DNA from 2 places in the Xanthomonas sp. AM6 genome. Region 2 is predicted to be linked to the other one. Evidence: predicted binding sites of a transcription regulator. Region 2 holds the regulator's gene; the other holds the start of a gene.
The links. The regulator FliA, encoded in region 2, starts transcription of late flagellar genes. The targets are predictions, from matches to a motif close to TAAAGTTTNNCNNNCNNNGGCCGATAA.

Region 1 (5,091 bases), 1.9 Mb from region 2:
CCACCGGGCCGGCGATCGATCCAACTGGCCTGGCGTCGCGGCCCATTCCGGGCCGCGACGCGCGCTGCCGTGCCGCGTTACGCCGCTGCCGCCAGCGTCGGGCTGCCGGCGCCGGTGCGGAACACCGCCACCGCCGCACTCAGGCCGTTCGCCTGCTCTTCCATCGCGCGCGCCGCGGCGGTGGCTTCCTCGACCAGGGCGGCGTTCTGCTGGGTGGCTTCGTCCATCTGGGTGACGGTCTGGTTGACCTGTTCGATGCCGGCGGACTGTTCCTGCGAGGCGGCGGAGATCTCGCCCATGATGTCGGTGACGCGCTGCACCGAGGACACGATGTCCTGCATGGTGTCGCCGGCCTGGCGCACCAGCGCCGAGCCGTCGGCGACCTGCCCGACCGAGGCCTCGATCAGGCCCTTGATCTCCTTGGCGGCACTGGCCGAACGCTGGGCCAGCGTGCGCACTTCGCTGGCGACCACGGCGAAGCCACGGCCCTGCTCGCCGGCGCGCGCCGCTTCCACCGCCGCGTTGAGCGCGAGGATGTTGGTCTGGAAGGCGATGCCGTCGATGACGCTGATGATGTCGGCGATCTTCTTCGACGAGGTCTCGATGCCGTCCATCGTGCGCACCACCTGGCCGACCACCGCGCCGCCTTGCGCGGCGACTGTTGCCGCGCCGACCGCCAGCTGGTTGGCCTGGCGCGCATGCTCGGCGTTCTGCTTGACGGTGGAGGTCAGCTCCTCCATCGAGGCGGCGGTTTCTTCCAGGCTGGCCGCCTGCTGTTCGGTACGCCGCGACAGGTCGTCGTTGCCCGCGGCGATCTCGCTGGCGGCGCTGTTGATGCTCAGGGCCGCGGCCTGGATGCGGCCGACGATGTCGGCCAGCTGCGCGGCGGTGGCGTTGGCGTCGTCGCGCATGGCCGCGAACACGCCGTTGAACTCGCCGTGCATGCGCGCGGTCAGGTCGCCGGCGGCGATGGCCTGCAGCAGCTTGGACAGCGCATCGAGGTTGCCGTCGGCGGTGGCCATCAGCCGGTTCAGGCCCTGGATCATCGCGCGGAAGTCGTGCTGGTAGGCCTCGGCGTCGCCGCGGCGCGAGAAGTCGCCGGCCGCGGCGGCCTCGACCAGGGCGCGGATCTCGCCGTTGATCGCCGCCAGATTGCGCTTGGTCGCATCCATCGCCGCGGTGATCTGCGCCTTTTCGCCGGGCAGCCGCGCCATGTCCTGCGACAGGTCGCCGACCGCGTAGCGCTGCATGGTGTCGAGCATCCGTTCGATCAGCGCCACTTGCGCGCCGATCAGCGCATTGGTGTCGTCGACCATGCGCCCGTAGGCACCCGGGAACGCGGCGCTGTCCATGCGGTAGCTCATCTGCCCGTCCTCGTGCCGCTGCGCCATCTGCGCCTGCGCCACCGACACCGAGGTGAGCGTGCTCACCACCTGGTGCATCGCCGTGCCGAGCACGCCGATCTCGTCGCGATTGCGCACCTGCAGCCGGGTATCGAGTTCGCCGCTGGCCACCGCACGCGCCGCGTCGGCGACCGCTTCGATCGGCCGCACGATCGAGCGCCGGATCCACCAGCCGATCACCACCACCAGCGTCAGCGCGGCGACGATGGTCAGGATCCCGGAATACACCAGGCTGCGCCGGGAATCCTGCGAATTGCGCAGCACCGCCGCTTCGGCCAGCGCGGTGCTGCGTTCCACCAGCGCCTGCAGCGTGTCGCTGGGCTTGCGGTCCAGGCCGCGCACCGCGTCGTCGCCGACGCGGGTGTCGTAGCCCGATGCGGCGAAGCCTTCCAGCGCACTGCGGTAGTGGCGTTCGAGGTCGGCGTGCTCGGCGGCGAACCGGCGCGCCAGCGCCGCCGCCTGCGGATCGGCCAGCGCCGCGGCCAGCGCCTGGCTGCCCTGTTGCACCTTGCGGCCCTGCTCGTCGAAGGCCTTGAGGTACTTCGCGCGCATGTCCTCGGCGTGGCCGCGGATCAGCACGTTCTTCCATTCCTGCACCTGCATGCGGAAATCGCGGCTCAGCACTTCGCTGGCCGAGGCCTGCGCCACTTCGCGCGGCACCTGCGTGGACAGGTTCATCCAGGCGCTGGCCAGGCCGCCGAGCGCGCACAGCAGGATCACGCTCAGGCCCAGCGCAAGGGCGCCGAGCAGCTTGGTCTGCAGGCTGACGAAACCGGGAGGGGAGGTGTGGGGCATGGGGGCGTTACCTTTCGGACAGAGGCAAGGAGTTATCGACCCAGGGGCACGGGGCTTAAGCGGCACGAGCCGTTGCCGCTGTCGCATTCAGCGATCGCCGGCGGGATCGGACCGATCCAAGCGCCGCTTCCATTCCAGTCCCCGCGTGACCTGCTCCCCAGCGTCGCAATGCGTCGCATGAACGCGCACGCGATGCATTGACCGCGGCCGCCGGCTTGCGCAGCCTGCACTCCGGTCACGGCATCGGGTGCGTTCGGCATGGCACGTCGCTTTCCCTGGGTGTGGTTGGGCTTGCTGGGCGCGTGCGCGCTGGTGGCGGTGCTGGCCTGGCAGAACCGCCAGCTGCGCGAGGAGCGCCGCTGGTTGGTGACCCGTACCACCGAACCGTACCTGGGCATGTACGTGCCGAAGATCGCGGCGACCACGCTGGACGGCGCGCCGCTGACCCTGGGCGTGCCGGCGGCGGACTTCCAGGTGCTGTTCTTCTTCACCACCACCTGCCCGTACTGCAAGCGCTCGGCGCCCAGCGTGGTGCAGGCGGCGCAGCGCCTGGCCGAGCAGGGCGGGGGCCGCGTGCAGCTGCTGGGCGTATGCCACTGCGGTCCGGAGCAGGCGCGCCGGTACGCCGCCGAACACCGCTTCGCCTTTCCGGTGACCACGCTCACCGATCGCCGCGCGCTGATGCTGTTCCGCGCGCGCAACGTGCCACTGATGCTGGCGCTGGATCGCGATGGACGGGTGCGCTACGCGCGCGTCGGCGCCTTCGATACCACGGAGCGGGTGCAGGACCTGGTGGCCGCAGTGCGACGCACGGAAGTGCCGGCGGCTTTGGCAACTGTCGAGGAGTGAACTCATGAAACAGCGTTGGACAGCGTTGCGCAACGGGATGGTCGCGGCCGTGTTCCTGGCCAGCATGGGCTTCGGCGCGATGCAGGCTACCGCGGGCGACGGGATCGAGAAGGACGCATCGTGTAGCGCCTGGCAATGCGCGCAGGAGTGCGCGCCGTTCGGCGGCGAGCTGGGGCCGGGCGGCCCCGGCAAGCCGCTGACCTGCTACTGCTGCGGTTGAACCGGCGCCGGGGCCGGCCGCGGCCGGCTCCGGCTTCTGAACAGGTGCTGCCACCGGCCATGGCCAAGGTGGTGGCATGGGGGGCGGCCACTGCGGCATGCTGGCAGGGCATGCGCCGCTACGATCTGGTCATCTTCGATTTCGACGGCACCCTGGCCGATTCCTTCGCCTGGTTCCTCGACACCATCAACGACGTCGCCGACGAATTCGGCTTCCGCCGCTTCGAACCGGAGCGGTTGCAGGAAATCCGTGGCCTGAGCGCGCGCGAACTGATGGCGCGCAGCGGCCTGCGCTGGTGGCGGGTGCCGGCGGTGGCGCGGCGCATGCGCGCGCGGATGGCCGCGCAGATCGAGCGCATCGCGGTGTTCGACGGCGTGGCCGAGCTGCTGGGCGCGCTCGAGGAGGCCGGGGTGCAGTTGGCCCTGGTGACGTCCAACAGCCGCGACAACGTCGAGCGTGTGCTCGGCACCGAGCTGACCGCGCGCTTCCGCCACGTCGGCTGCGGCGCCGCGCTGCTGGGCAAGCGCCGCAAGCTGCGCGCGGCGCTGAAGGCCTGCGGCGTGCCGGCCGCGCGCGCCCTGTGCGTGGGCGACGAGATCCGCGACGCCGACGCCGCGCGTCAGGCCGGCATCGCCTTCGCCGGCGTCGGCTGGGGCTACACCCTGCCGGCGGCGCTGCAACCGCACACGCCGCTGCCGCTGCTGCAACGCCCGGCCGACCTGTGGAACCGGCTGGGCCTGGCGATTCCGGCCTGATCGCAGCGTCGCCGCAAGCAAGCACGGCCCCGCCTCCCGGCTCGGCGAATCCCAGCCCTCCGGGCGTCCGGCCTGGGCGCGCCTGGCCGCCCCCAGGAACGGTGCTTTCCCATTCCCGACTCCCTATTCCCGTCTCCCAGCCCCATTGCTGCGCCGCGGCGTTGATTGTTCACTTATGATTGCTATATTCATATACGAACAGCCGGCAAGCGACGCCCTTCAGGGCGGCGCGCGATCCGGCACCATCCGATCTGGCCCCGATGGGCGGAGGCGTGGCATGCGCAACCCGAGCAGCACCCGAGCCGGCAGACCGAGCGGGCGGTCCGCGTCGGCGATCGACCGAGGCTCGCGCGGGTGTCGGTGACCGCCGCCGTCAGCGCCGGGCCCGACGCCATCGCCCGGCGCCCGCTGGGCCGCAGCGGGGTACAGATCGCCACGCTCGGCTTCGGCGCTGCGCCGATCGGCAATCTGTACGCGGAAGTGGACGAGGCCGTGGCGCTGGCCGCGGTCGCCGCGGCCCATGCCGCCGGCATCCGCCATTTCGACACCGCGCCCTATTACGGCTACGGGCTCAGCGAGCGCCGCCTCGGCCAGGGCCTGCGCGGGCTGCCGCGCGCCAGCTACACGGTGTCGACCAAGGTCGGGCGCCGCGTCTACGACGACCCCGGCGCCGCGCCGGGCCGCGACGGCTTCGCCGTGGCCGGGCGCGGCGCGGCGTTCGACTACAGCCGCGACGGCGTGCTGCGCGAGTTCGAGGCCAGCCTGCAGCGGCTCGGCACCGACCACGTGGACGTGCTGCTGCTGCACGACATCGGCCGCCTCACCCATGGCGACCGCCACCCGGCGATGCTGCGCCAGGCGCTGGACGAAGCGCTGCCGGCGATGGCCGAGCTCAAGGCCGGCGGCGCCTGCCGCGCGATCGGCATCGGCGTCAACGAGGAAGACATCGCGCTGGAGCTGATGCCGCTGTTCCCGCTGGACTGCGTGATGCTGGCCGGCCGCTACACCCTGCTCGAACAGCACGCCGCGCAGCGGATCATGGCGCAGGCGCTGCAACAGCAGATCGGCA
Region 2 (5,091 bases):
TGCTAGTACTTCCTGCCAATGCCCATTTCTCCGACCTGGACGAGGTGGTGCGCCGGTTCGCCGGCGCCGATCCGCAGGGGGTGATCTTGACCAAGCTGGACGAAACCGGGCGGTTTGGAAGTGCACTGTCGGTGGTCGCGGACCACCGGCTTCCCATCACCTGGGTGACCGATGGTCAGCGCGTGCCGGACGACCTGCACCGCGCCAACGCCGCCAGCCTGGTACTGCGCCTTGAAGATTTGCGGCGCGCTGCCGATAAGCCCTGTACTCCGGAGCAGAACCATGCCGTCGCGTGATTACGCCAATCTGACCAATGCCTTCCCCCTGTCGGCAACGCGCAGCGAACCGCTGGGCCCGGTGCGCACGATCGCCGTGACCGGCGGCAAGGGCGGCGTCGGCAAGACCAACATCTCGGTCAACCTGTCGATGGCGCTGGCCGACATGGGCAAGCGCACCCTGCTGCTGGACGCCGACCTGGGCCTGGCCAACGTCGACGTGCTGCTCGGGCTGACCCCCAAGTTCACCCTGGCCGACCTGGTCGCCGGGCGCTGCACCCTGGAAGAAGTGCTGATCGACATGCCCAACGGGCTGATGGTGGTGCCCGCCGCCTCCGGCCGCCGGCACATGGCCGAGCTGCCGCCGGCCCAGCACGTGGGCCTGGTCAACGTGTTCTCCGAGCTGCAGCGCGAGCTGGACGTGATGATCATCGACACCGCCGCCGGCATCACCGACAGCGTGCTGACCTTCTGCCAGGCCGCGCAGGACGCGGTGGTGGTGGTCTGCGACGAGCCGGCCTCGATCACCGACGCCTACGCGCTGATCAAGGTGCTGTCGCGCGAACGCGGCGTGGACCGGGTGCAGATCGTGGCCAACATGGTCCGCGACCTCAACGAAGGCCGCCTGCTGTACGACAAGCTGAGCCGGGTGTGCGAGAAGTTCCTCGGCGACGTGTCGCTGAACTACCTGGGCTGCGTGCCGCAGGACGACTGGCTGCGCCTGGCGGTGCAGCGCCAGCAGCCGGTGGTCAAGGCCTACCCGTCCAGCCCGTCGGCGCAGGCGATCGCCGAGATCGCCCGGCGCACCGCGCGCTGGCAGGCGCCGACCGTGCCGCGCGGCAACGTCGAGTTCTTCGTCGAACGGATCATCCAGCGGGGGGTCGCCGCATGAACGCCGCCGCCCAGTACCGCGCCGTGCAGCGCAACAGTTCCAACGACTACATCGCCCAGCATTCGGACCTGGTGCGGCGCATCGCCCACCACCTGGCGGCGCGGCTGCCGGCCAGCGTGGAGATCGACGACCTGATCCAGGCCGGCATGATCGGCCTGATCGAGGCCTCGCGCAGCTACGACGCCGACCAGGGCGCCTCGTTCGAGACCTACGCCTCGATCCGCATCCGCGGCTCGATGATCGACGAGATCCGCCGCGGCGACTGGGTGCCGCGTTCGGTGCACCGCCGCGCCCGCGACGCCGCCTCGGCGATCCGCAGGATCGAGCAGAGCACCGGCCGCGCCGCCGCCGCCAACGAAGTGGCCGCGGCGATGGACATGCCGCTTCCCGAATACCTGCGATTGATGGAAGATGCCGCGCGCGGCCAGGTGCTGAGCCTGGAATCGCGGGTCGAGGACCACGGCGAGCTGGACACCATCGCCAAGGGCGGGCCCAATCCGCAGCAGATGCTGGAACGCAGCGAATTCGGCCGCGAGCTGGGCAAGGCCATCGCGCAATTGCCCGAACGCGAGCAGCTGGTGCTGTCGCTGTACTACGAACAGGAATTGAACCTGAAGGAAATCGGCGCGGTGCTCGGTGTCAGCGAGTCGCGCGTCTGCCAGATCCACGGCCAGGCCACGGTACGGTTGCGCGGGCGCCTGAAAGCGTTCGAAGCGGCGGACGCCGGCCTGGAAGACGAAGAATAAGACCCAAGGGAGTTAGCGGTGAACAAGAACATGCGGATTTTGATCGTGGACGATTTCTCGACGATGCGGCGCATCGTCAAGAATCTGCTCGGCGATCTGGGCTTCACCAACACTGCAGAGGCCGAGGACGGCAACAGTGCCCTGGCTGCACTGCGCTCGGCGCCGTTCGAGTTCGTGGTCACCGACTGGAACATGCCCGGCATGACCGGCATCGACCTGCTGCGCAACATTCGCGCCGACGACAAGCTCAAGCACCTGCCGGTGCTGATGGTGACCGCCGAGGCCAAGCGCGAGCAGATCATCGAGGCCGCGCAGTGCGGCGTGAACGGCTACATCATCAAGCCGTTCACCGCGCAGACGCTGCAGGAGAAGCTGGGCAAGATCTTCGAACGCCTGGGAGCGACCGCCTGATGGAAGCCACCGCCGAACGCAGCGCCCTGATCGAACGCCTGCAAGGTGCGCTGGACGCACTGGAAAAGGGCGACGAAGCCGGCTGGCGCAGGGAAATCGACACCCTCGCCGCCTGGCGCACGCGGCCGATGATGCAGGGCCTGAGCCGGCTGGCGCGCGACCTGGGCCAGGCGCTGGGCGAACTGCCGACCGTGCCCACCGAGGCCGGCGAGCTGGACGACGCCTGCTCGCGCCTGGACCACGTGGTGGCGATGACCGAAGAGGCCAGCCACCGCACCCTGGACCTGGCCGAGGAATGCCGCGCGCTGGCCGAACAGCTGCGCGCCGGCGGCCTCACCGGCGACCAGGGCGAGATCCTCGACAAGATCCGCCACAACCTCACCGAGATGGCCCTGGCGCAGAGCTTCCAGGACCTGACCGGGCAGATCATCCGCCGCGTCGCGGCGATCGTGCGCCGCGTGCACGAGGGCTTCGGCGCGCTGGGATTGCCGCCGAAGGAAGAGAAGAAACCCGATGGCAGCCTGGCCGGCCCCGCGCTGGCCGGACTGGACCGTCACGGCGTGTCGCAGAACGACGCCGACGACCTGCTGTCCGGACTGGGACTGTAATGCCATGAGCGCCGTACCCGACGACATCGCTGCCGACTTCATCATCGAAGCCCAGGAGATCCTGGACCGGCTCGGCGAGCAGCTGGTGTCGCTGGAGCAGGCGCCCGAGGACAGCGACCAGCTCAACGCGGTGTTCCGCGGCTTCCACACGCTCAAGGGCGGCGCCGGCTTCCTGGCGATCAACGCCATGGTCGAGCTGTGCCACGCCGCCGAGGACACCCTGGGCCAGGCCCGCGCCGGTCAGGCCACGCTGCAGGCGCGGCACTTCGACGCCGCGCAGCAGTCGCTGGACTACCTGCAGTCGATGCTCGACGCGTTCGGCAGCGGCAACGAGCCGCCGCGCGCGCCGCCGCAGCTGATCGCGCAGTTCGCGACCAGCGGCGAGGAGACCAGCGCCCCGATCGCCGCGCCCGTCGCTGCGGCGCCGGCCAAGGCGCCGGCCGCCGGCGGCAACGGCGAGATGATCGACGACGAGGAATTCGAAGCGCTGCTCGACCAGCTGCACGGCGCCGCCGCGCCGAGCGCGCTGCCGGTCGCGGCCGCCGCGCCGCGTCCGGCACCGGCCAAGCCGGCCGCCGCGCCGGCCAAGGCCGCCGAACCCGAACACACCGTGCGCGTGGACACCAAGCGCCTGGATGCGATCGTCAACCTGATCGGCGAACTGGTGCTGTCGCGCAACCGGCTCAAGACCCTGCGCGTGCGCCTGCGCGACGAAGAACTGGACCGCGCGGTCAGCAGCCTGGACATCGCCACCGCGCGCCTGCAGTCGGCGGTGATGCGCACCCGCATGCAGCCGGTCGGCAAGGTGTTCTCGCGCTTCCCCAAGGTGGCGCGCGACGTCGCCCGCTCCCTGAACAAGGAAGTGGACCTGGAACTGATTGGCGCCGACACCGAACTGGACCGCAACCTGGTCGAGGCGCTGGCCGATCCGCTGGTGCACCTGGTGCGCAACGCGATCGACCACGGCATCGAGACCCCGGCGCTGCGCGAGGCCACCGGCAAGCCGCGCGGCGGCCACGTGCGCCTGTCGGCGCAGCAGGAAGGCGACTACGTCAGCATCGAGGTGCAGGACGACGGCGCCGGCATCGACCCCGAGCGCCTGCGCCAGAAGGCGCGCGAGAAAGGCCTGATCGACCCGGAAGCCGCCGCGCGCCTGACCACCGAGGAGTGCCTGCACCTGGTGTTCCTGCCGGGCTTTTCGACCAAATCCGAGGTCACCGACATCTCCGGCCGCGGCGTCGGCATGGACGTGGTGCAGTCGCGCATCCGCGAACTCAGCGGGCAGATCCAGATCCAGTCCGAACTGGGCCGCGGCAGCCGCTTCCTGATCCGCGTGCCGCTGACCCTGGCGATCCTGCCGACCCTGCTGGTGCAGGCCGGCGACACCGTCTACGCGCTGCCGCTGGCGCGCGTGGTGGAAGTGCTGCACGCGCCGAGCCGCTCGCTGGGCTGGTTCGACGGCCGCGCCGTGCTCGACCGGCAATCGCACACGCTGCCGCTGGTGGACCTGCGCCAGTGGCTGAACATCGAAGCGCCGCAGCTGCCGCTGCTGACCGTGGTGGTGCTGCAGGCCGGCGAATCGCGCATGGGCCTGATCGTGGACCAGGTCCGCGGCCGCGAGGAAGTGGTGATCAAGCCGCTGCCGCGCGCCCTGCGCGGCCTGCCCGGCTACGCCGGCGCGACCCTGATCGGCGACGGCCGGCTGGCGCTGATCCTGGATGTGGACGGCCTGAAGAGCTGAGGGGCCGGGATTCGGGAGTGGGGAGCGGGGATTCGCAAGGGCGGTCCCGGTGCGGAGCGTTTGCGTGGCGATCCGATGCCCGAAGTGCCATGGACGTGGCGGCAAGTTCAGTGGCTGTCTCGGTCGCGCTTTGCTGTAGGAGCGGCTTCAGCCGCGACGCCTTATCGGCAAGGCGTCGCGGCTGAAGCCGCTCCTACAGAAGGCAGCGCATTCGCCGATCTGCGGCTCGGCAGCCGACGGCCAGCCGCCTCGAATCCCAATCCCGAATCCCCAATCCCCAATCCCGGCCCCATCAAGTCCCTCCCCGCGCTGCCGATAGTTCCTGCATGGACAAACTCAGTCTCATTGGCTTGCTGTTGGCGATCGCCTCGCTGGTCGGCGGCAGCATCCTCAAGGGCGCCGGCATCTCGGCGCTGTG

Region 1: the regulator FliA is predicted to act here: its motif matches at 2,231-2,257, upstream of OCJ37_RS19270 (methyl-accepting chemotaxis protein).

Annotation. Positions count from the first base shown of each region.
Region 1 covers NZ_CP106869.1:4,497,091-4,502,181, reverse strand. The annotation lists gene OCJ37_RS19270 (methyl-accepting chemotaxis protein) at 78-2,198, opposite strand; gene OCJ37_RS19265 (peroxiredoxin family protein) at 2,484-3,047, shown strand; gene OCJ37_RS19260 (hypothetical protein) at 3,052-3,267, shown strand; gene OCJ37_RS19255 (HAD hydrolase-like protein) at 3,378-4,022, shown strand; gene OCJ37_RS19250 (aldo/keto reductase) at 4,383-5,091, shown strand, end outside.
Region 2 covers NZ_CP106869.1:2,563,377-2,568,467, forward strand. The annotation lists gene flhF (flagellar biosynthesis GTPase FlhF) at 1-296, shown strand, start outside; gene OCJ37_RS10795 (MinD/ParA family ATP-binding protein) at 283-1,167, shown strand; gene OCJ37_RS10800 (RNA polymerase sigma factor FliA) at 1,164-1,913, shown strand; gene cheY (chemotaxis response regulator CheY) at 1,932-2,324, shown strand; gene OCJ37_RS10810 (protein phosphatase CheZ) at 2,324-2,932, shown strand; gene OCJ37_RS10815 (chemotaxis protein CheA) at 2,937-4,673, shown strand; gene OCJ37_RS10820 (flagellar motor protein) at 5,000-5,091, shown strand, end outside.